DNA from 3 places in the Nocardiopsis sp. TRM 82005 genome. Region 1 is predicted to be linked to each of the others. Evidence: riboswitches for the same ligand, from Rfam matches in the RefSeq annotation. Region 1 holds a riboswitch; each other region holds the start of a gene.
The links. Region 1 has a riboswitch for thiamine pyrophosphate ahead of AC0T5L_RS11820 (ECF transporter S component). Riboswitches for the same ligand answer to the same signal wherever they lie in the genome.
Positions count from the first base shown of each region.

Region 2: another riboswitch for thiamine pyrophosphate. It lies ahead of thiO (glycine oxidase ThiO); the one in region 1 lies ahead of AC0T5L_RS11820 (ECF transporter S component).
Region 3: another riboswitch for thiamine pyrophosphate. It lies ahead of thiD (bifunctional hydroxymethylpyrimidine kinase/phosphomethylpyrimidine kinase); the one in region 1 lies ahead of AC0T5L_RS11820 (ECF transporter S component).

Region 1 covers NZ_JBWDTQ010000015.1:65,099-72,772, forward strand. Annotated here, with positions in the region: gene AC0T5L_RS11810 (energy-coupling factor transporter transmembrane component T family protein) at 1-453, opposite strand, end outside; gene AC0T5L_RS11815 (ABC transporter ATP-binding protein) at 446-2,044, opposite strand; gene AC0T5L_RS11820 (ECF transporter S component) at 2,048-2,665, opposite strand; TPP riboswitch at 2,776-2,883, opposite strand; gene AC0T5L_RS11825 (transglycosylase domain-containing protein) at 2,982-5,231, opposite strand; gene AC0T5L_RS11830 (alpha-1,4-glucan--maltose-1-phosphate maltosyltransferase) at 5,969-7,674, shown strand, end outside.
Region 2 covers NZ_JBWDTQ010000050.1:3,222-10,895, reverse strand. Annotated here, with positions in the region: gene AC0T5L_RS26790 (zinc-binding dehydrogenase) at 1-774, shown strand, start outside; gene thiE (thiamine phosphate synthase) at 791-1,462, opposite strand; gene AC0T5L_RS26780 (Rv2175c family DNA-binding protein) at 1,526-1,903, opposite strand; TPP riboswitch at 2,004-2,116, shown strand; gene thiO (glycine oxidase ThiO) at 2,084-3,346, shown strand; gene thiS (sulfur carrier protein ThiS) at 3,358-3,573, shown strand; gene AC0T5L_RS26765 (thiazole synthase) at 3,576-4,355, shown strand; gene pknB (Stk1 family PASTA domain-containing Ser/Thr kinase) at 4,889-6,877, shown strand; gene AC0T5L_RS26755 (response regulator) at 7,081-7,674, shown strand, end outside.
Region 3 covers NZ_JBWDTQ010000010.1:102,768-110,441, reverse strand. Annotated here, with positions in the region: gene AC0T5L_RS06950 (glycosyltransferase family 4 protein) at 1-219, opposite strand, end outside; gene AC0T5L_RS06945 (DUF6457 domain-containing protein) at 433-681, shown strand; gene AC0T5L_RS06940 (alanine/glycine:cation symporter family protein) at 891-2,315, shown strand; gene thiD (bifunctional hydroxymethylpyrimidine kinase/phosphomethylpyrimidine kinase) at 2,675-3,478, opposite strand; TPP riboswitch at 3,467-3,565, opposite strand; gene AC0T5L_RS06930 (DUF368 domain-containing protein) at 3,667-4,596, opposite strand; gene AC0T5L_RS06925 (acyl-CoA synthetase) at 4,923-6,590, opposite strand; gene rocD (ornithine--oxo-acid transaminase) at 6,951-7,674, shown strand, end outside.

The sequences.
Region 1 (7,674 bases):
GGCGGGCCGCTCGGGCACCTTCAACCGCTGCACCAGCCCGTCGGACATCTCCGTCGGATCGCTGCTCACGGCCGCGAGCAGACCTGGCAGGGCGATGGCCAGCAGGCGCACCGCGGCGCCCAGCGCGCCCTCCGCGCCGTGCTCGCCGTACAGGTAGTTGACCAGACCGCTGGAGAGCCCCATGAGCAGGAAGGGACCGCTCAGGACGAGCAGGGTGCGCCGGTCGATCCCGCTGAACGGCAGGAGCAGCAGGATCCCCGCCAGCACCACGCCGCCGGTCACGGCGTCCACGGCCGGGACCAGGCCGATGCCCAGGAACAGGGCGGCGAGCAGTTTGGCGGCGGGGTTGAACCCGACGAGCCAGTAGCGGGCCCCGCCGCCCTCCGGTGTGTCCAGGGTCAGTGTGTCCCCGCCCGCGGCGCAGGCCCCCTCCGGAAACCGTCGGTCACCCACGGGCTCTCCCCTCGGCCGCCGCGCGGCGCGCGGCGGCGGACCCGGGACCGCGCGTTTCCCCGTCCGGGGCCCCGTACACGGCGCGGCCGTCGGCCACGCGCACCCGGGCGTCCGCCAGGTGCCGCAGCAGCAGGTCGTCGTGGGTGGCCATGACCACGGCGCGCCCCTCGGCCCGCAGGGCGCCCAGCAGCTCCACCAGTTCGATCCATGTGCGGGTGTCCTGGCCGAAGGTCGGCTCGTCCAGCATGAGCACGTCGGGCGCGTGCGAGGGACCGGAGCTGAGCGCCGTGGCCACCGACAGGCGCCGCTTCTCCCCGCCCGAGAGCGTGTAGGGGTGCACGTCGGCCAGGCGGGTCAGGCGCAGCCGCTCCATCAGCTCACCCACCCAGGTGTCGGTCTCGGCCTCACCCATCCCGGCACGCAGCGGGGCGAACCGCAGCTCGTCGCGGACGGTGGTGGTGACGAACTGGTCCTCGGCGTGCTGGAAGACCGTGCCCACGTGCCGGGCCAACCGCCGGGCGGGCCAGCGTGCGAGCGGGCGCCGGTCGGCACCGGCCAGCGGCCCGCGCGGCAGCACCTGTCCCCGGTACGGCTTGGACAGCCCGGCCAGCATGGTCAGCAGCGTGGACTTGCCCGAGCCGTTGGGCCCGGTCAGTGCGGTCGCCGTCCCCGCGGACACGGTGGTGTCCACGCCGTCGAGCACCACACGCCGGGGCGCGGAGCGCACGCCCAGCTGGAAGGGGGTGCGCGCGGCCACGTCCACGGCCTCCAGCAGGGCCCCTCCCCCGGGTGCCGGCGCCAGGTCGGGCCCGGGCTCGTTCCCGGGCATCCACACCCCCTGGTCGGCCAGTGAGCACCCGTGTCCGGCGAACACGGTGTCCGGGTCCCCGTCGGCGATCACGCCGCCGCCGGGCTCCACGACCACGACCCGGTCCACCAGGTCGACCACCTCGGCCACGCGGTGCTCGACCAGGACCAGGGTCGCCCCGGTCTCGGCGAGCAGGCGTGTGAGCACACCGCGTACCAGCGCGGCCCCCGCGGGGTCGAGGTTGGCGGTGGGCTCGTCCAACAGCAGCAGGCGGGGGCGCATGGCCAGCGCCCCGGCGATCACCAGGCGCTGCTTCTCGCCTCCCGACAGCGCGCCCGTGGAGTGGCGGGACCCGTACGGGAAGCCCACGGCCTCCAGCGCCCCGTGCACCCGGGGCCAGATCAGCTCGGGGTCCACGCCCAGGTTCTCCGGCCCGAAGGCCACGTCGTCGCCCGCGCGCGCCATCACCAGCTGTGTCTCGGGGTCCTGGCTGACCAGGCCGACCCGGCCCCGTCCGCGGTCGGCGGGCTCGCCGTCCACGACCAGGGTGCCCTCCTGGTCGCCGCTGATCGCGCCGTCCTCACCGGTCAGACCGGCCAGCGAGTGCAGCAGGGTGGACTTGCCCGCCCCGGAGGCGCCGAGCAGCAGCACGCGCTCCCCGGGTTCGACGACCAGGTCCACGCCGCGCAGCGCGTACTCCTCGCGTCCGGAGTGCCGCCAGCCCCAGCCGGACAGCTCCACGCGCGCGCCGGGGCGGGCGTCCCGCCCGTGTGTTTCCGCCACGGGTCAGCCCCTGGCCGACGGGAAGGGCGCCAGTGCCCCGGACCTGGCCAGGGCGGTGGTGAGGATCCGGGCGCCTGCGCCCGCGATGACGGCGGCGCTGATCACCACGATGACGCCGTAGACGATCTGGAAGTGCAGCGGCCAGGCGACGTTGTAGGTGATGTTGTCGCGGATGGCCGGTGAGACCCCCGCGGCCGCCGCGGCGAGCACGGCCGCGCCCATACCCCAGCGCCGGTAGCCGAAGGCGAGGAAGACCAGCTCGGGCAGGATGCCCTGGAGGGTTCCGTCGAGGATGACCATGATTCCCCACTGGGTCCCCAGGACCGCCGACACCGAGGCGGCGGCGACCGAGGTGAGCACGGCGGCTCCGGGTTTGCGGATGACCAGGCCGCCGAGCACGCCGGAGATCAGCCACATGCCGTAGACGGCGGCCTGCGCCGGCGGGAACCCCACGAACAGGGGTGTCGTGACCGTCCACACGATGTTCCACAGCCAGAAGACGACGCCGACCGCGACGCCGATGACGGCGGCCACGACGATGTCGACGGTGCGCCAGCCCAGCAGTTGGCCGCGAACGTCCCGCCAGAAGCCGGTCTTCGCGGTGTCGTCCTTCTTCTTCATGTCCTGGTGTCCCTTCGTCGGGGGATGACGAGGGGCCATGGGGCCAAGAGCGGCACCGGTGGAGCATGGCGCGCACCAGATCACTCCGGTGCGCGGGAGCACGCCACCGGTGACGAGTTCCTACGACTTCCTTCGCTGGTATGACCCAGATCAGGTGTGTAAGGGTCTGCGGCCTGGTACCGCACTCTCAGCGCTCACGCGCTCCCCTGTCGGTTCTTCCCTCCAGTATGGGGCACGGGGGAGGATCGTGGGGTGGTCCGCCCCCCACGATCCTCGTCCCGCCCGGGGCGGCCGGCCCGGCCGCCCCGGGACGGCGTCAGGCCTCGTCCCCGTCGCTGTCGGACCCGGACGGCTCGGACGACGAACTGCCGAAGGCCTTCGGCGACGACGCGAACTTCTTCTTCGGAAGCTCGTCCGCGGCCTCCTCCATGGTGGCCTGCCAGATCGGGCCGGGCAGGGTGGCGCCGTAGACGATGCCGTAGAACTGGTCACCGATGGTCACGCCCTCGAGCGGGTGCTGCTCACCGCCGCGGATGTCGCCGACCGCCACGGTTCCGACCAGGTTCGGGGTGTATCCCGCGAACCACGCGTACGCCGAACTGTCGGTGGTACCGGTCTTGGCCGCGGCTGGGCGCCCGATCTCAAGGCCGTTGGTGGTACCGCCCTTGAAGGTCTGCTGGAGCAGGTGGTTGACACCGTCGGCGACCTTGGTCTTGATCGCGTCCTCCTCGCAGACGGTGTCCACCTCGATCACCTCGCTGTCCTCCTCCTCTTCGTTGCCGACGCGGACCGAGGAGACCGGGACCGGTTCGCAGCGGGTGCCCCGGGCGGCGAAGGTGGCGTAGGCGCTGGCCAGGGTGAGCGGGGAGACCTCCTGGTCGCCCAGGGTGAAGGAGTTCCACACTCCCAGGTCCTCGCCGTCCGCGCGGTGGATGCCCAGTCGCTCAGCCATCTCCGCGGTCTCACAGAGGCCGACGCGCTCCTGGAGCTGGGCGAAGTAGGTGTTCACCGACCCCTTCGTCCCGCTGACCATGTCGTGCTCGCCCCCGTCGCTTTCACCGGCGTTGCGCACGTCCCACTCGGCCATCTTGCCGCCCTCGCAGTTGCGCATCCCGCTGACCGACACGGTCTTGGGCGCGTTGAAGCTGGTGCCGTACTTGAGCCCTGAGTCCAGGGCCGCGGCCAGCGTGAACGGCTTGAACGTCGATCCCGCCTGGTATCCGTGGGATCCGCCGCCGTCGCGGTCCACGGCCAGGTTGATCGAGGTGGTACCGGTCTCCTCCTCGTCGAAGCCGTAGGGCATGTTCTGGGCCATCGCCCGCACCCGACCGGTGCCGGGCTCCACGAGCACCTCGGAGGCGAACTTGGTGTTCTCCTCCGCCGGTACGTACTTCTCGATCGCCTTCTCCGCGGCCTTCTGCATGTCGCTGTCGAGCGTGGTGCGCACGGTGATGCCGCCCTGTTCGATCATCCGGTCGCGCTCCTGCTGGGTGTCGGCGAGCACGTCGGAGTCGCGCAGCCAGCGCATGACGTAGTCGCAGAAGAACGGCTGCTCGCCGTGGAAACAGCTGCCCCCGCGCGGGGTCTCGTCCACGCCCAGCCCCCGGTTCTTGTACTCCTCGGCCTCCCCCGCCTCCAGGTGCCCGGTGGCGGCCATCCGGTCCAGCACCAGGTTGCGGCGCTCCAGCGCGGATTCGGGGTTGTCGATCGGGCTGTAGTACGACGGCGCGCGCACCAGGCCCACGATCGTGGCCGCCTGCGCGGGGTCCAGTTCGGAGGCCGAGACGGAGAAGTAGCGCCTGGCGGCGATCTCGATGCCGTGCGCACCCGCGCCGAAGTAGGCGAGATTGAGGTAGCCCTCCATGATCTCGTCCTTGGTGAGCTGCTCCTCCAGCTCGACGGCGTGGCGCAGTTCCGTCAGCTTGCGGCTCAGGGTCTGCGCGCTGGCGCTCTCCACGTCCTCCTTGTCGGTGGCCTGCTCGATGAGCAGGTTCTTCACGTACTGCTGGGTGATGGTGGACCCGCCCTGGGTGTTGCCCGTTGCGGTGCGGATCGCGGCGCGCAGCGTCCCACGCAGGTCCAGTCCGGAGTGCTCGTAGAAGCGCTCGTCCTCGATCGCCATGAGCGCGGCGGGCGCCCAGGGGCTGATCTCGTCCAGGGGCACCACATCGCGCTCGCGCTCGGCGACCTCCGCGATGGGGTCTCCGTCCATGTCGGTGAGGAGGACCCGTTCGGCCAGGGGCCGCACCTCCAGGTCGCTGGGCATGGCCATGAAGGCCGCCGCCGTGTCCTTGGCCACCAGTCCGACGCTGCCCACCCACGGCAGCACCAGCGCCGCGGTCAGCAGCCCGGCGACCGCGCTCGTCCTCGTCAGGCGCAGGACCGCCTCCTGACGTGTCCCGCTCGGCACCGGTTCGGACAGTCTTCCGCGCAGGACCGCGGCCCACCGCTTCACGCCCGGGACCGCGCCCCACAGCTTCCCGCGTGAGGAGGCGGCGCTCCCCCTCCCCCGCAGGGCCTCGTGCCGCCGCCGTCCGCGCGGCGGGCGCTGGTTCGACTCCGTCACGTCGCCCCCCCTACGGCCGTGTACCGCCCGGCCCGCGGATCACGCGGACAGGGCCGTCCACCGACCACGCTCGCAGGAGGGCCGTAAAGGGAGGACCGTGAAAACGGGCGTGTCGCGAAAAGCTTCGCCAATCCCCAGCAAAGCCCACAGAGCGAACATACCCCTCTAATCTCCACTAAACAGACATACAGCAGTCTCGAAACCGAGAGAAACCGAAGGGTCGTCCGGAGCTTGCCAGCCCTGGATGACCGAATCCGGGGCGAACGCCACTCCGAAGATCATTCGGCCACACCGGGATGTCCGGAATAAGGCTGAGCGGCCCGGAGGTGCATTCGGTCATCCCTACCCACCGCACCACACCACCCAACACCACAGATCAGTTTCTCGGCATTTCCTCATAATCCATAGAAAAACAACCACAGATACGCCTGCATCAGCTGTGCTCTTATGGCCGATTTGAGAGGTTTACTCAGCCGAAACCCGGCAAATGCCAGCTCTTAGCGCATGCAGCAAGTGTGATGAGGATCACTCAAATTATTCGGCACGGCCGCTCCGCCAAACACCGCAAGAGGGCAGACGATAGACAGCGGGGGGCACCGAAGTCGCAATCCGGACAGTTTCTGTTCTGGATACTTCGTCAACCCCGCCTTGCCTTGGATTGACCCCCGGTTATTTCCTACTGCCGAAAACCGGCACGCTTCCATAACGCCCAAACCATGACAATTACGGTGTAGCCAGTGATCGGACGCCTGCCCATACTCGACATCTCTCCAGACAACGACCTCGGTCCGGTGAAATCCGTTCCCGGAGAACGCTTCACCGTGGGAGCCACGGTGATCCGCGAGGGCCACGACTCCCTCGCCGCGGGCGTCGTCGTCTACTCACCCGAGGGGCGCCGCGAACGCCTCGTCCCCATGCGCGAGCACACACCCGGCACCGACCGGTACGAGGCCGAGATCAGCCTCCCCTCCGAGGGAAAGTGGTCGTTCGCGGTCGAGTCGTGGTCCGACCCCTTCGCCACCTGGCACCGCACCGCCCGTATCAAACTCCCCCTGGACCAGGACACCGGCCTCGTCCTGGAGGAGGGTGCCCGGCTGCTCGCCCGCGCCGGATCCCGTGTCCCCCGCAAACCCTTGCTCACCAGGGCCGCCGAGGCCCTGCGCGACACCTCCAAGGCCCCCATGGAGCGCCTCGCCGCGGCGCTCACCCCCCAGGTCCTCGCTGAGATGGAGCGCGCACCCCTTCGCGAGCTGGTCACCAAGTCCCGGCGCACCAGCGTGGCCGTCCACCGCGAACGCGCGCTGTTCGGCTCCTGGTACGAGTTCTTTCCCCGCTCAGAGGGCGCCCAGGTCGGCACCGCCCCCGGAGACGAGCGCTCCGGCACATTCTCCACCGCCGCCAAGCGTCTGCCCGCCATCGCCGACATGGGCTTCGACGTGGTCTACCTGCCGCCCGTCCACCCGGTCGGCACCAGTCACCGCAAGGGCGCCAACAACGCCCTGACCGCTGGCCCCGGCGAGCCCGGATCGGTGTGGGCCATCGGATCGTCCGACGGGGGCCACGACGCCGTCCACCCCGCCCTCGGCTCCCTCGCCGACTTCGACGCCTTCGTCGCCGAGGCCCGCGAACACGGCCTGGAGATCGCCCTGGACCTGGCCCTACAGTGCTCGCCCGACCATCCGTGGGTCACCGAGCACCCCGAATGGTTCACCACCCGGGCCGACGGCTCCATCGCCCACGCCGAGAACCCGCCCAAGCAGTACCAGGACATCTACCCGCTGAACTTCGACAACGACTTCGAGGGCCTGTACACGGAGGTCCTGCGGGTGGTCGAGCACTGGATCGGCCACGGTGTGCGGATCTTCCGCGTCGACAATCCGCACACCAAGCCGGTCGCGTTCTGGAGGAGGCTGCTCGCCGACGTCGCCCACAGGCACCCGGACGTGCTGTTCCTGGCCGAGGCCTTCACCCGCCCCGCCATGATGCGCACCCTGGCCAAGGTCGGCTTCCACCAGTCCTACACCTACTTCACCTGGCGCAACAGCAAGGAGGAGCTGACCGACTACCTCACCGAGCTGAGCAGGGAGACCGCCCACTACCTGCGTCCCAACCTCTTCGCCAACACTCCGGACATCCTGCACGCCTACCTCCAGCACGGCGGCCGTCCCGCCTTCGAGGTACGCGCCGTGCTGGCGGCGCTGCTCTCCCCCACCTGGGGCGTCTACTCCGGTTTCGAGCTGTGCGAGAACACCCCGGCCGCGCCCGGCAGCGAGGAGTACCTGAACTCGGAGAAGTACCAGTACCGGCCGCGCGACTGGACCGCGGCCGAGACCTCCGGCGAGACCCTCACCGAACTCATCACACTGCTCAACCGGCTGCGCCGCGAGCACCCGGCCATGCGGGAGCTGCGCAACCTGCGCTTCCACCATGTGGACCGACCCGA
Region 2 (7,674 bases), on a different contig from region 1:
AGCGTGGACCCGGACTGGGAGGACGCTGTGGTGGTCGCGGAGACCGGACACGCGAACACATCTGAGGGGCACGGCGCCCTGCCCGTGGACGGCTACGCCGAGCGGACCGTCGTTCCGGAGTCGGCACTGGTCAGGGTGCCCGAGGGGATGGATCCGCAGGCGGCACTGGCACTGCTGCACGACGGACCGACCGCGCTCGCCCTGGAGCGGACGGCGGGGTTCGGACCCGGCAGGACCGTCCTGGTCACCGCCGCCGCCGGCGGGGCTGGCAGTCTGGTCGTCCAGCTGGCACGGACGGCCGGGGCCCGGGTCATCGCCGCAGCCCGCGGCGAGGCCAAACTGGAACTCGCCCGTGAGCTGGGCGCGCACGAGGCCGTGGACTACTCGCGCCCCGGATGGGAGAGGCGGGTCCGCGAGCTCACCGGAGGCGCCGGGGTCGACGTCGCCCTGGACGGCGCCGGGGGAGCGCTGGGCGCCACGGCCTTCGGATCCGTGGCCGACGGCGGCCGGTTCGTCAGCTACGGGTCGGCGGGCGGCCACTTCTCGGAGGTGGACACCGAGGAGGCCGAGCGCCACGGGATCGAGGTCGTGGGACTGTTCGACCTGGAGGCGCACAGCGACAAGAAGGACGCACTACGCCTCGTGTTGGAACTGGCGCGCTATGGCAGGATCACACCGTACGTGGGACTGACCCTGCCGTTGGAGCGTGCGGACCGGGCGCACGCCGCGCTGGAGGAGCGCACGGTCCTGGGCAAGGTGCTGCTGGTGCCCTGAGCCGGCGCCGCGGCCGTCAGCCCTGCTCGGCTCGGGCCACCAGGTGCCGGCGCAGTTCGGCGGCGGCGGCCCGGGGGTCCCGTGCCTCCGTGATGGCGCGCACGACCACGACCCGGCGGGCACCGGCGTCCAACACCCGGTCGATGTTGTCCGCGTCGATCCCGCCTATGGCGAACCAGGGACGGTCGGTGCCCAGGGCGGCGGCCCGCTCCACCAGGTCCAGTCCGGCGGCCGGACGGCCCGGCTTGGTGGGTGTGGACCAGGTGGGACCGACGCAGAAGTAGTCGCTGCCGGGCTCCTCGGCGGAGGCGGCCGCGGCCCTGACGTCGTTGTTGGAGCGGCCGATGATGGGATCGGCGCCGATGACGTCGCGTGCCATGGGCACGGGCAGGTCGCGCTGGCCCAGGTGAAGGACGTCGGCGCGCACGGTACGGGCGATGTCGGCGCGGTCGTTGACCGCGAGCAGGGCACCGTGCCGCTCACAGGCCTCACGCAGTACTTCCAGGGCCGCGAGCTCCTCTTGGGCGTCCAGGCCCTTGTCCCTGAGCTGGATGATGTCCACTCCCCCGGCCAGGGCGGCGTCGGTGAACTCGGCGAGATCACCCTGCTCGGTCCGGGCTCCGGTGCACAGGTACAGAAGGGATGCGTCCAGGCGCTTGCGCAGGCTGGTTCCGTGGATGGTCCTCACACCGTCCACCCTAGGCCCTGACCCGCGCCGGCCCAAGGCAAGCCCGCCCCCGTGAGCCCCGGGTCAGAAGGCCATGCTCTGGGCGCGGCGGCGCACCTCGGTTCCCCTGTTCTCCCGCATGGCCTGGATGGGCGTGCCCGGCAGGGAGTCGTCGGGGGTGAACATCCAGCGCAGGGCCTCCTCGGTGGAAAAGCCCGCGTCGCTGAGCAGGATCATCGTGCCCGGCAGTCCCTTGACGAGGTCGTCGCCGTCGATGAAGGCGGCGGGGATGGACAGCTCGCCGCCGCGGACCACACCCGCCAAGCGGTTTTCACGGATCAGCGTCTTGATCCGGTTCGGGCTCACGCCCAGCGGCTCAGCCGCCTCTTTGAGGGTCAGCCATTCGCCGACCAGTGTGTCGATGTCGATGTCGCTTTGTGTCACCCGACCAATCTGCCACATCCCCGCGCACCCGGTGTACCTGCACACGGGTGTGCCGGCACTTCACCGGGGATCGCCCGGGCCCCGCCCCGGCGGAGGTCCTAAGATGGGGGGACAGACCAATACGTCCCGCGGGAGCCGGGTGAGACCCGGCTGAGAGGGAGGCTGTGAGCCTCCGACCGCACGAACCTGATCCGGATCATGCCGGCGAAGGGAGTGGAACTCAGCACCGTGCGCACGTCGAACGATCCCTCCTCCGCGACGACTCGTCCCACCAACGAGTGCGCCGGTGACCACGGCGTCGTCGTGGTCGGCGGCGGCCTCATCGGGCGGGTCACCGCCTGGCGTGCCGCCCAGCGGGGACTACGCGTCACCCTGGTCGAACCCGATCCCGTGGCCGACCCGGCCGGAGCCCGCGCCGCCTCCACCGTCGCGGCGGGCATGCTCACTCCCGCCACCGAGGCGGTGTTCGGTGAGGAACCCCTCATGGAACTGGGTATCCGGTCCGCGAGCATGTACGCCGGCTTCGTCGCCGAACTGGAGGAGGCCAGCGGTCTCGGTGTGGGCCACCGCGCCACCGGCACGCTCCTGGTCGCCTTCGACCGCGACGATCTGGCCGTCCTCACCCGGCTGCACGAGCTCCAGCGGCGCCTTGGCACCGCCACCGAGCGCCTGACCAGCCGCGGATGCCGCCGCCTGGAGCCGATGCTGGCCCCGTCCGTACGCGGCGGCGTCCTGGCACCCGAGGACCACTCCGTGGACCCGCGTCGGCTGCTGCGCGCCCTGGCCGTGGCGGGAGAGCGCGCTGGTGTCACCGAGGTCGCCGGGCGGGCCGAGGAGGTTCTCGCCCCCGGCCCGGAGGGCGCCCGGCTGGGTGTGCGCCTGGTCGACGGACGCCTGCTGCCCGCCGACCAGGCGGTACTGGCCGCGGGCTGCTGGGGTGACGGGATCAGGGTCCCCGGACCGGTGGTACCGCCGCTGCGTCCGGTCAAGGGCCAGCTGCTGCGCGCCCGGGTGCCCGTCGGCGAACCGCCGATCGTCAGCCGGACGGTCCGCGGCCTGGTCAGAGGCTTTCCGACCTACCTGGTGCCGCGTGCCGACGGAGAAGTGATCATCGGTGCCACCCAGGAGGAGCTGGGACACGACACCACGCTCACCGCCGGGGGGCTGTGGCAGGTGCTCCGGGACGCGCGCGAACTCGTCCCCGGGGTGAGCGAACTGGAGGTCACCGAGACCTGTGTGGGGCTGCGCCCGGGCTCACCCGACAACGAACCCCTGCTGGGCCCCACCCGGGTGCCGGGACTGCACCTGGCCGCCGGGCACTTCCGGCACGGGGTACTGCTGACCCCGGTCACCGGCGAGGCCATGGCCGCGGCCCTGACCACCGGCGGCCTGCCGGAGTACGCCCGGCGCTTCGCCGCGGACCGGGTGCTCGGCGGCGACGGCACGACGACTCGGAAGTAGTGGGAGTAGCTGTGGAACTGATCATCAACGGCGACCGCCGTGAGGTGGCCGACGGCACCACCGTGGAAACGGTCGTACGCGGTCTCACCGCCTCCGGAGGCGGTGAGGTCCCCGGCGGTATCGCCGTGGCCGTCAACGACGAGGTGGTGCGCCGCACCGCGTGGGCCGACAGCGCGCTGGGCGCGGGCGACCGCGTGGACGTCCTCACCGCCGTACAAGGAGGTTGAGTATGACCGAGCACACCGCGTTCGCCGACGACCCGCTCGTGATCGCGGGGACCGCCTTCGGCTCCCGACTGATCACCGGCACGGGCGGGGCGCCCTCACTGGAGGTCCTGGAGGATGCGCTGGTCACCTCCGGCACCGAGCTGACCACCGTGGCGATGCGCCGGGTCTCCCCCTCCGCCCAGGGATCGGTGTGGGACGTCCTCGCCCGCAACAAGATCCGGGCGCTGCCCAACACCGCCGGATGCTTCACCACGGCCGACGCGGTACGCACCGCCCGGCTGGGCCGCGAGGCGCTGGGCACCGACTGGGTGAAGCTGGAGGTGGTGGCGGACGAGCACACGCTGCTGCCCGACCCTGTGGAGCTGCTGGACGCCGCCGAGCAGCTGGTGGACGAGGGCTTCACCGTGCTGCCCTACACCAACGACGACCCCGTGCTGGCCCGGCGCCTGGAGCAGCTGGGCTGTGCGGCGGTGATGCCGCTGGCCGCGCCGATCGGGACCGGGCTGGGCATCCGCAACCCGCACAACCTGGAGCTGATCGTGGAGCAGGCGGGCGTACCGGTGATCGTGGACGCCGGGATCGGCACCGCGAGCGACGCCGCCCTCGCGATGGAACTGGGCTGCGACGCGGTGCTGTTGGCCACGGCCGTGACCCGTGCCCAGGAGCCGGTACGGATGGCCGCGGCGATGCGCGACGCCGTGCGCGCGGGCCGCGGCGCCCGCCTGGCCGGGCGCATCCCGGTGCGCCGCTACGCGCAGGCCTCCTCCCCCCGGGCCGACTAGTGCCGTCCGACCCCGGCGGTCACCGCGCTAGGGAGTGTTCTTCGATCCCTTCTGTCCGGAAACCGTCCTGCGGTTTCCGGACGGAGGAGAGTTGGGACACTTCCACTGGCGCCCGTGTGTGGCTTGTGTGGCGCGGGATGGCTTTTGCGGCCCGTGTTGCGTTCTGGACGGTCTCACGGCTCGGGCAGAAGGAGGACGCGAAGTGGCGACGCTCCGGCACTGAACACCATCGGCCGTGGTCAGAGCCGTTTCCATGGCGGATATGAGAGGGGGCCGATGCGTTCCCTCCGGGTCGTTTGGCGCTGTCCCCTACCGTGGAAGGAGTGTGCGACGCCTCGGGAGGGCAGCGCGCGCACGAAGGCAACCCAGGTGCGGACGCCCTCCACCGACGGTGGTGCGGGGCGGCGCGACCGCGAACCGCGGGGCAGACCTGGTGCGGGCTTCCGCTATCGTGTCGGTTCGACACCCGGTGTCGGGTACGCGCCACCGGCCGCTACAGCCCGCGCTCCCCGCAGCAAGGACACTACTCCGCCGTGGACATGACGACTTCCGACCCGCTCGTAGGCACCACCCTGGACCGACGCTACTTCGTCGAGTCCCGGATCGCCGGAGGCGGGATGGCGACCGTCTACGTCGCCCACGACCTGAGGCTGGACCGGCGGCTGGCGTTGAAGGTGATGCACCCTTCGCTGGCGCAGGATCCCACCTTCGTCCAGCGTTTCATCAACGAGGCGCACTCCGTCGCCAAGCTCTCCCATCCCAACGTCGTGCAGGTCTTCGACCAGGGTGAGGACCAGGAGCACGTGTTCCTGGCCATGGAGTACGTGCCCGGACGCACCCTGCGCGACCTGCTCAAGTCCCGGGGGCGCCTGGCCCCGCGCGACGCCCTGAACGTGATGGCCTCCGTACTGGCCGCTCTGGGCGCCGCCCACCAGGCAGGCATGGTCCACCGCGACGTCAAGCCCGAGAACGTCCTCCTCACCGAGGACGGCCGGGTCAAGGTCGCCGACTTCGGCCTGGCACGCGCGGTGGAGCAGTCCAACCAGGGCCTGACACGCACCGGCACCCTCATGGGCACCGCCGCCTACCTGGCACCCGAGCAGATCGAGAAGGGCACCGCCGACGCGCGCAGCGACGTGTACGCGGCGGGCATCATGCTCTACGAACTGCTCACCGGCGGCCAGCCGCACACCGGCGAGACGCCCATCGCGATCGCCTACCAGCACGTCAACGAGGACGTCCCGCGTCCCTCGCACTTCCTGCCGGGCACGCCTCCCGAGGTGGACGGTCTGGTCACCAAGGCCACTGAGCGCGACCCCAGGTACCGTCCGGGCAACGGAGGCCAGTACCTGGCCAAGATCCTGGAAGTGCTCAAGGGCCTGTCCCCCGACTCCACGAGCAGCCAGGCTCCGCTGACACCCGTCGCCCCGTCGGCGGCCACGGCCTCCATCACCGCCCCGCAGCTCATCGCCGGCGGGGCCGGTCCGGGCACCGAGAACGCCACGATGGTCGTGGACATGAACTCCGCCGGCCTGGACGAGGCCGGCTACGACGATGACGACGGCTACGACGACTACCGGAACGGCCCCAACGACCGGCGCCGCCGCAATCTGCTGATCGGGATCGGTGCGGCGGTCATGGCGCTCGTCGTGCTCGGCGCGGGCTGGTGGGTCGTTGAGGGCCGCTACACGGACGTTCCGGACGTGGTCGGCTCCAGCTCCGATGTCGCACGGGTGGCGATCCTTGAGGAGGGCCTGCGCTACACGCTGTCCGAGGAGACCGTCTACAGCGACGCTGAGCAGGGCACGGTCGGCGCGACCGACCCCGATGTCGGGACGCGCCTGTCCCCCGACGAGGAGGTCACCGCGTACCTGTCCAAGGGTCCGCAGATGGTGCCCATGCCCGACCTGGAGGGGGAGAACTCCGCCGACGCCCTCAAGGCCGTGGAGGACCTCGGCTTCGACCCGGAGAGCGTACTCCAGGAGGACGTGGACGCCGATGGCGTCGAACCGGGAAAGGTGGTCTCCACCGATCCCGCGGCCGGGGCGGAGGCCGACCGGGAGGGAACGGTCACGATCTCCGTCAGCCGCAGCATCCCGGTGCCCGCCGTGGTCGGCGAGGACCTGGAGAGCGCGCGCACGACCCTGGAGGAGCTCGGCCTGACCGTCGACGTGGTCGAGGAGGAGAGCGAGGACGTCGACGAGGGCAAGGTGATCCAGCAGAGCCCGGACAGCAACTCCAGCGTCGGCTCCAACGGCACCGTCACCCTGACCGTCTCCACCGGTCCGCCGGATGTGGAGATCCCCGACGTGGTCGACATGGAGGTGAAGGACGCGCGCAAGGCCCTGGAGGAGGCCGGCTTCAAGGTCGAGGTCGAACGGATCCTCGGCGGTCAGACCGTGTCGCACCAGTCCCACACGGGCGAGGCCCCCAAGGACACGAAGATCACGATCACCGCGACCCCGGGCGGTATCGACCTGGGCGACCTCGGCGACCGCGGTGATGACGATGACGACGACTGACGCGCGCCGGGGGCGCCGCCCCTGATCGCGCTGGGCACGACCGGAAGGGGCGTGCGGGCCGACAAGGGCCCGCGCGCCCCTTCCGCCGTTCCCGGGCTCCACGAGAGCGGCCTGAGGGACCGGGAACCGGGGCTGAGCCCCCGGGAGTGCCAGGGCCGGCCACGGCCTGCCCGGCGCCGTCGGAGCGGGATAGGGTCGCCCGCATGGAGAGTGAGGTAGTCCGGGTACTGGTGGTGGACGACCACCCGATGTGGCGCGACGCGGTCGCGCGCGATCTCGGCGAGGCCGGGATCGATGTGGTGGGGACGGCGGGCGACGGAGCCAAGGCGCTGCGCATCGCCCCGGCCGCGCGCCCCACCCTGGCCGTGGTGGATCTGCACCTGCCGGACGTAACAGGGGTTGAGCTGACCGCGAGCCTGGTGGCGCTGCCCGAGCCCCCGAGGGTGCTGGTGCTGTCGGCGAGCGGCGCCGGAGACGACGTGCTGTCCGCGGTGAGGGCCGGAGCGACCGGTTACCTGGTCAAGTCGGCTGGCCGGGAGGAACTGCTGGACGCGGTGCGCCGGGTGCACGCGGGCGAGGCCGTCTACACCCCGGGCCTGGCCGGCCTGGTGCTGGGCGAGTACCGCAGGCTGTCGTCGGCGGAGCGGCCCCGCGGGCCGGAGGCGCCCGAACTGACCCCCCGCGAGACCGAGGTGCTGCGCCTGGTCGCCAAGGGGCTGGCCTACAAGCAGATCGCCCAGCGGCTGACCATCTCCCACCGCACCGTACAGAACCACGTGCAGAACACCCTCACCAAG
Region 3 (7,674 bases), on a different contig from region 1:
CCGGTAGAAGGGCAGGGGCAGGGAGGGCATACGGACCACCGGGAAACCCGCGTAGGAGGCGGGGCCCGGCCCCGGGGCCAGCACCAGGGCCTCGTGGCCCCGTGCGGCCAGCAGGTCGGCGACCCGGCACACGGAGTTGGTCACCCCGTTGACCTGCGGAAGGAAGGATTCTGTCACGATGGCCACGCGAAGCGGCCTGCGGGTGTTGGTCGGGGACATGCGAGTGGCTCCCAACGCCGGGGGATGGCTGCCTTCGACGCTAGGCTCGGAGGGTGAACCTCGGTTTGGACGCGGGGGAACCGTGCCCGAAGACCAGGCATGGGTTGATCGAGCGGGCGGTGACGGTGCCCGTGCGCCCGTATGTCCGCCGGGTGTCCTCCGGTGGTTATGATCGCCACACGCAACTGGTCTATCACTCTAGGGAGTTACGCGGTGACCCTCACGGAATGGGCGGAAGTGGTCAGAAGAGAACTGGACCTGACCGGTACGGAGCCGCTCCGAAAGGAGGACGTCGACCGGGTTCTGGACCTGGCCAGGGACGCCGCGCACTCCGTGGCCAGGCCCGCCGCACCGCTCACCACCTATCTCCTCGGCATCGCGGTGGGACAGGGCGCGTCCCCGTCCGAGGCCGCGGACGCCCTCAGTAGACTCGCCCTGGCCCAGGTCGAGGAAGGCGCCTGAGGCCCCGAGTACGCGAGAACAAGCGCACTGGTTCCCGAAGAAACACGCATGTGGAACACACGTGATTCGTTCGTTACGCGCCGGTGCGATTCTTTGCCGGTATCGCGAGGCTTTCACCAGTGCCGACGTGATTACGAGGGCGCCGGGTCCCCCCGCACAGAAGTACCAGCGCCCCCATCCCCACATACTCACCGATAGGGAGATCCCCTGTGGACCAACTCCTCGAAATGGCGGATATCGTCAGCGGCATCATCTGGGGGCCTTTCGTCCTCATCCCGCTGCTGTTCATTGTCGGCCTGTTCCTCACGATCCGTCTGCGCCTGCTCCAGCTCCTCCGCCTGCCGCACGCGCTGTGGCTCGCCCTCGTCCGCCGCAAGGAGGACGTGTCCGTCCAGGGAGACATCTCCCATTACCAGGCCCTGAGCACCGCCCTCGCCGCCACGGTCGGCGTCGGTAACATCGCGGGTGCCGCGCTCGCCATCGGTGTGGGCGGACCGGGCGCTCTGTTCTGGATGTGGGTCGTCGGCCTCATCGGCATGGCCACCAAGTACAGCGAGGCCCTCTTGGGCGTGAAGTTCCGCCGCACCGACGCCAAGGGCGAGCAGAGCGGCGGACCGATGTACTACCTCAAGTACGGGATCCGCGGCGGCCTGGGCACCACCCTGGGTATGGCGTTCGCGATCTTCGGGGCCATCGCCGCCTTCGGTATCGGCAACGGCACCCAGTCCAACGCCGTCGCCGACCAGATCACCAACATCACGCCGCTGGAGCCGTGGATGGTGGGCCTGGCGCTGACCATCATCGCGGGCGCCGTCATCCTCGGCGGGATCAAGAGCATCGGCCGGGTCGCCTCCGGCCTGGTGCCGATCATGATCCTCCTCTACATCAGCGCCTGCCTGCTCATCCTGGCCGTCAACTGGGCCGGCATCCTGCCCGCGCTCCAGCTCGTGGTGACCGACGCCTTCACCGGTACGTCCGCGGCGGGCGGCTTCGCCGGGGCGGGCCTCATGCTCGCCATCCGGCAGGGCTTCTCCCGCGGCATCTTCTCCAACGAGTCGGGTCTGGGCACCGGCGGCATCGCCGCCGCCGCGGCCAAGACCAGGCAGCCGGTCCGCCAGGCCATGGTCTCGATGACCCAGACCTTCATCGACACCATCATCGTGGTCACCATGACCTGCCTGGTCATCATCACCACCGGCGCCTGGCAGGCATCGGGGGCGGAGAGGGAGGACGGCTCCCTTATGACCAGCAGCGCGGTCGCCACGGGCCTGGGCGACCTCAGCCCCGGGCTCGCCCCGGTCGGCACCTACATCGTGGCCATCGCGGTCGCCGTGTTCGCCTTCACCACCCTGCTCGGCTGGGCCTACTACGGCGAGCGGTGCGTGGAGTTCCTGGGCGGCCGCAGGTGGGTCACGCCCTACCGCCTGGTGTTCATCGTGGTCATCTTCATCGGCTCGGTGGCCACTCTGGACTCCGTGTGGCTGTTCAGCGACATCGCCAACGGACTGATGGCGCTGCCCAACCTCCTCGGGCTCCTGCTGCTGTCCCCGGTCATCGTGGCCGAGACGCGCAAGTTCTTCGACCACCCGAACTGGAGGGACCCGGACGCGGTCATGGAGGACGTCCGGGGTTAGATCGTGTTTTCTGCATAGTTCCGGTCCCGCCCGTCTCCCCCCACCACCCGCAAGGGAGAGCCTTCGGCTCCAGTGTCCCGCGGCACCGGACTGCCTCTCGCTACGCCTGCGCGCTCGTGGAGCACGACCAGGCTGGACTTCGCACACCGTGAGATGGCCCGGACGGCCGCTCACTGAGCCGAAAGCCTTCTGAAAAACACTCCCTAGAGGGCGTTTTCCCGGGTGCCTTCGCCCGACCGGTGCGGCCGGTCGCGCGATGGGCCCGGAACACGACCGAACCCCGCTCCTGGCGAAGGGGGACCGGCTCCGCGCCGGTCCCCCTTCGTGTGCCGACTCCGGTGGTGGCGGGGGCGCCGCTCCTACCACCAGGCGTGGAAGTGGTGCACCGGGCCCTGGCCGCCGCCCGCGTCGATCTCGTCGGCGCGCCGGATCGCCTCCGTCAGGTAGTCCTTGGCGTCCCCGACCGCCGCGGCCACGTCGGGGCGCTGCGGCAGCAGGGCCGCGATCGAGGAGGACAGTGTGCACCCGGTGCCGTGCGTGTTGCGGGTGGCCACCCTCGGAGCGCGCAACTCCACCGGCTCGGTCTCCCGGGAGACCAGGATGTCCACGCTCTCCCCACCGGACAGGTGACCGCCCTTGAGCAGGACCCGGCGCGGCCCCAGGTCCAGCAGACGCACGGCCTGGGCGCGCATCGCCGCCAGGTCGGCGGCCTCGGACTCCTCCAGCAGGTCGGCGGCCTCGGGCAGGTTCGGGGTGATCAGGTCCGCGCGGGGCAGCAGCCTGCCGCGCAGCGCCTCGACGGCGGAGGACTCCAGCAGCCGGTCACCGCTCTTGGCGACCATCACCGGGTCCACCACCACGTTCGGGAGCGCATGACGGTCGATCGCCTCGGCCACCGCCTCGGTGGTCTCGGAGGTGCCCAGCATGCCCACCTTGACCGCGTGCACGGTGGCGTCGTCGAAGAGCGTGTCCATCTGGTGGGTGACGAACTCGGCCGGGACGGCGTGGACCCCCGTGACACCGCGTGTGGACTGGGCGGTCAGCGCGGTGACCACGGTCATTCCGAAGGTCCCGTGCGCGGAGAAGGCCTTGAGGTCGGCCTGGACCCCCGCACCCCCGCTGGGGTCGCTGCCGGCGACGGACACGATGTTGTACGCGCTCATGGGCGTTCCTTCGCTAGTACTAACTAGGGCAGGTTCGACGGGTGTGCTCTCAGCCGGGACGTCGTCCCGGCACCCCGCGCCGTGGGGGCCGCCGCCGCGGCCCCGCTCCGTAAACGTTCGTGGGTGTTCTCCAGGGAGGGTATCCCGCGGACGGGGACCGGCCCGCTACGGGGGGGCGGGCCCGGCCCTCAGACGCGGGTGGGTGCCTGGTGGTGCTCGGTCTCCACCATCTGGCCGCGCTTGCGGTGCTCCCACACCACGGCCGCCAACACCACGGCGAAGCCGATCACCATGAACACCACCGTGGCCGGGATGTCGGTGGGGGGCAGAACGGTGCGGTCCTCGGTCTGCCACGGCCACAGGGCGCGCAGCGACCCGGCCATCAGACCGGTGAGCACGACCAGGGTCATGTGGTGGAAGTTCTCCAGCAGGTACTGCAAGATCTTCACGAACACCGACAGGCCCGTGAGCGCGCCCAGCGCGATCACCGCCAGGTAGGCGACGTCCATGTCGCCGACCGCGCTGATCGTGGGCTCGTACAGGCCCAGGGTGAGCAGGATGAACGAGCCGGACAGGCCGGGCAGGACCAGCGCGCACACGGCCACGGACCCGGCGAGGAAGACCACCACCGGGTGGGTGGGCAGGTTCGCTCCGGGCAGGCCGGTGAGGAAGAACGCGCCCGCGGCGAAGACCAGGGCGACGAGGTAGTGCCAGGCCCGCCACTTCTCACCGGAGCCGCTGTAGGGGATCCACAGGCAGGCCAGGACCAGGCCGAAGAACAGCGCGTACGCGTACTGGGAGTAGGTCTCGACCAGCGGTGCGAGCAGGATGGCGGCCAGACCCAGGAAGACGACCATGCCGATCAGGGCGGGGAGCAGCACGCTCCAGTCCACCTGGCGGAACTGCTCGCGCGCCCGTTCCCCGCCGCGTCCGCGCGGGACGTCGGCGACGTAGCGCTTGATGCCGCTGACCATGTGGCCCGCGCCGCCGATGAGCTTGTCGTAGAGGCCGGTGATCAGGGCGACCGTGCCGCCGCTGATACCGGGCAGGGCCTCGGATGCTCCCACGGCGCCGCCGCGTACCGCGTTGAAGATGTAGCTGCCTACTGACTTTGGCATCTGGGTTGTTGGGCGCCGCCTGGGCCGGAACCCGGGCGAGGGCGCCATCCTCCGTCCTAGTGGTGCCACCGCACGCGCACCGTGTGCACGGGTGGAGGGTGGGTCAGGGGTTGTCCACGTGATCCACGGTCCCGACTGGACACGCGGTGGGGGCCGCCAGTACCGGCCGGTGCACCGACCAGGCCGGGGCCGGGAGACGTCAGTCTAGCGGTGGCAGAACGGGACGAGGGCTGATCAGAAGGTGCCGAACCCCTGTTTCGGCTGAGCAGGAGCATATTGACTACGTGCCCGAAATGAAAGGCTCCCCACCCTCGGGGCGCGGGGGTCTACAGGACCGGGTCGGGAGCCGTCGTGTCGACCTGCGCGACCGACGCCGCCCACCGGTAGTCCTGCTTGCCGACCGACGTACGCCGCACCCGGTCCACGAAGTGCACGGTTCGCGGCACCTTGAACCCCGCGAGCCGCACACGGCAGTACGAGCGCAGTTCGGCCTCCGCCAGCCGGGCGCCCGGGGCCAGCGAGACCAGCGCGGTCACCCGCTGCCCGAGCCGCTGGTCGGGTGCGGGTACCACGATGACGTCCTCCACCGCGGGGTGCGCCTTCAGCGCGGCCTCCACCTCCTCGGGGTAGACCTTCTCCCCGGCGGTGTTGATGACCACGCTGCCCCGTCCCAGCAGCACGATCGATCCGTCCGCCGCACGGGTGCCGAAGTCGCCCGAGAGCGCCCAGCGGCGCCCCTCGCCGTCGGTGGGGAAGGTGCGGGCGGTCGCGATGGGATCGTTGTAGTAGCCCAGCGGGATCCGGCCGGTGCGCGCGATCCGTCCGACCTCGGGCGATCCCGGGGGCAGCGGGCGCAGGGAGGCGTCCAACACAGCGATACTGCCGCCCATGGTGAAGCTGCGGTTGTCGGAGGCCCCGGACAGTACCTCGGGCTCCTCTCCGCCGCCCTGCTCGGCGCCGGTGGCCGAACCGCACACGCCGGTCTCCGAGCCTCCGTAGGAGTCGGCCAGGGCCACGTCCTCGCGCCAGCTGTGCCACAGCGCGCGCACCGTCGGGGTGAGCGGGGTGCCGCCGGAGCGCACCGATGTCAGCTCGGGGCACAGTCCCGGCTCCGTGAGCAGGTGCCGGGCCAGAGGGCGGGCCATGGCGTCGCCCACCAGCTGCACGGTGTGCACACCCTCCCGGTGCGCCGTCTCCAGGACCCGGTCCGGGTGGAAGCTGCGGTCGGTGTACAGCACCACCCGCTTGCCGCACAGCAGCATGCTCAGCGCGTTCCACTGCCCGGCCGCGTGCATCAGCGGCCCCAGCACCAGCATGCGCTGCGGGAAGCAGCGGGTGGCGCGCTCGGCCGCCTCCTCCGGGGTCCGGGCGCGGGGCGTACCCGGTGCCCGGCGCTCCAGCGCGGCGCGGAAGATGTCCGCCTGCCGCCACAGGACGCCCTTGGGGTAGCCCGTGGTGCCGCCGGTGTAGAGCAGGTAGTGGTCCTCGCCGCTGGTGGGCGGCAGCACCGTGTCCCCGGGCGCCGAGGCCAGGGCCTGCTCGTAGTCGATCCCCTCGGCCCTGCGCGCGAAGCCGTCCGCGACGAGCACCACGTGCCGGAGCCTGGGCAGGTCGGACCGGACTCCGGCGACCGTCGGGGCCAGGGAGTCCTCGACGATGAGCGCGGCCGCGTGGGAGTCGGCCAGGACGTGCCGCAGCTCGCCCGCGACGTAGCGGTAGTTGACGTTGACCGGGACCGCTCCCGTGCGCAGGATCCCGAGGAAGGACTCCACCCACTCGGCGCGGTTGAACGCCAGGACCGCGACGTGTTCGCCCGGGCGTACGCCCGCCTCCACCAGGTGCCGGGCCAGGCGCAGCGAGCGCTCGTGCAGGGACCGGTAGGTGAGCCGCCGGGAGCCCGCGACCAGGGCGATCCGGTCGGGAACGGCGTCGGTGACCGCGGCGAACAGCCGGGAGAGGGAGAAGGGTACGTCCGGGGACGCGGGGGTGGACACGCCTGACCTCCCTGACACGAATCGACAAACCGTCCACGGCTCGGAGCTCGCGGCGGCTGAGTGACTGTTGGTGCGACGGTACCCGTCGGTGGAGTGCTCGATCGCCGCTGGGGCTGTGGAGCGCGTCACCGGAGGTGTTATCGCAGGTCACGTTGTTCGTCGCAGCCCCGTTCAGAAGGTGTGCGGGAGGTTTCGCACCGGAGTTTCGGGCCACACCCGGAGTGGGTGATCCGCCTCACCCCTTGTGGGTCCACAGGATCATCTGCTCAACTCTTGGGGACCTCCCGCCGGAGGGCGCTACCGGGCCTGACGGTGGGTATCACTTGTCTGACGTCGGTCAACGGTGATCGGAGCAGCTAGATGGGCAACACCCAGAATCTGGGACAGCGGTACTCGGCCGGAGACCCCGGCGGAGAGGAACTCTCCAGCACGGACCACATCGCGCTCGCACGGGCACGGTCGGCACACAACTACTCACCCCTTCCCGTCGTGATCGCCGAGGGCCGCGGTGCCTGGGTGACCGACGTCGAGGGCAGGAGGTACCTGGACTGCCTGGCCGGGTACTCGGCCATGAACTTCGGTCACCGAAACCCCGACCTGCTCGCGGCGGCGCACCGGCAGGTCGACCGGGTGACGCTCACCAGCCGCGCCTTCCACAACGACCAGTTCGGCCCGTGGGTCAGCGCCCTGGCCGACATGGCCGGCAAGGAGAAGGTCCTGCCGATGAACACCGGCGCCGAGGCGGTGGAGACCGGCGTCAAGGTGGCCCGCAAATGGGCCTACGAGGTCAAGGGCGTCCCGGAGAACGAGGCGACCATCGTCGTGGCGGGCGCCAACTTCCACGGACGCACCACCACGATCATCTCCTTCTCCTCGGACCCGGAGGCCCGGACGGGCTTCGGGCCGTACACGCCGGGGTTCCGGTCGGTGCCCTACGGGGACGCCGCCGCCATCGAGGAGGCCATCGACGAGACCACCGCCGCGGTCCTCATCGAACCGGTGCAGGGCGAGGCGGGCGTGATCGTGCCGCCGCAGGACTTCCTGCCCCGGGTCAGGGAGGTCTGCGACCGCGAACGGGTGCTGC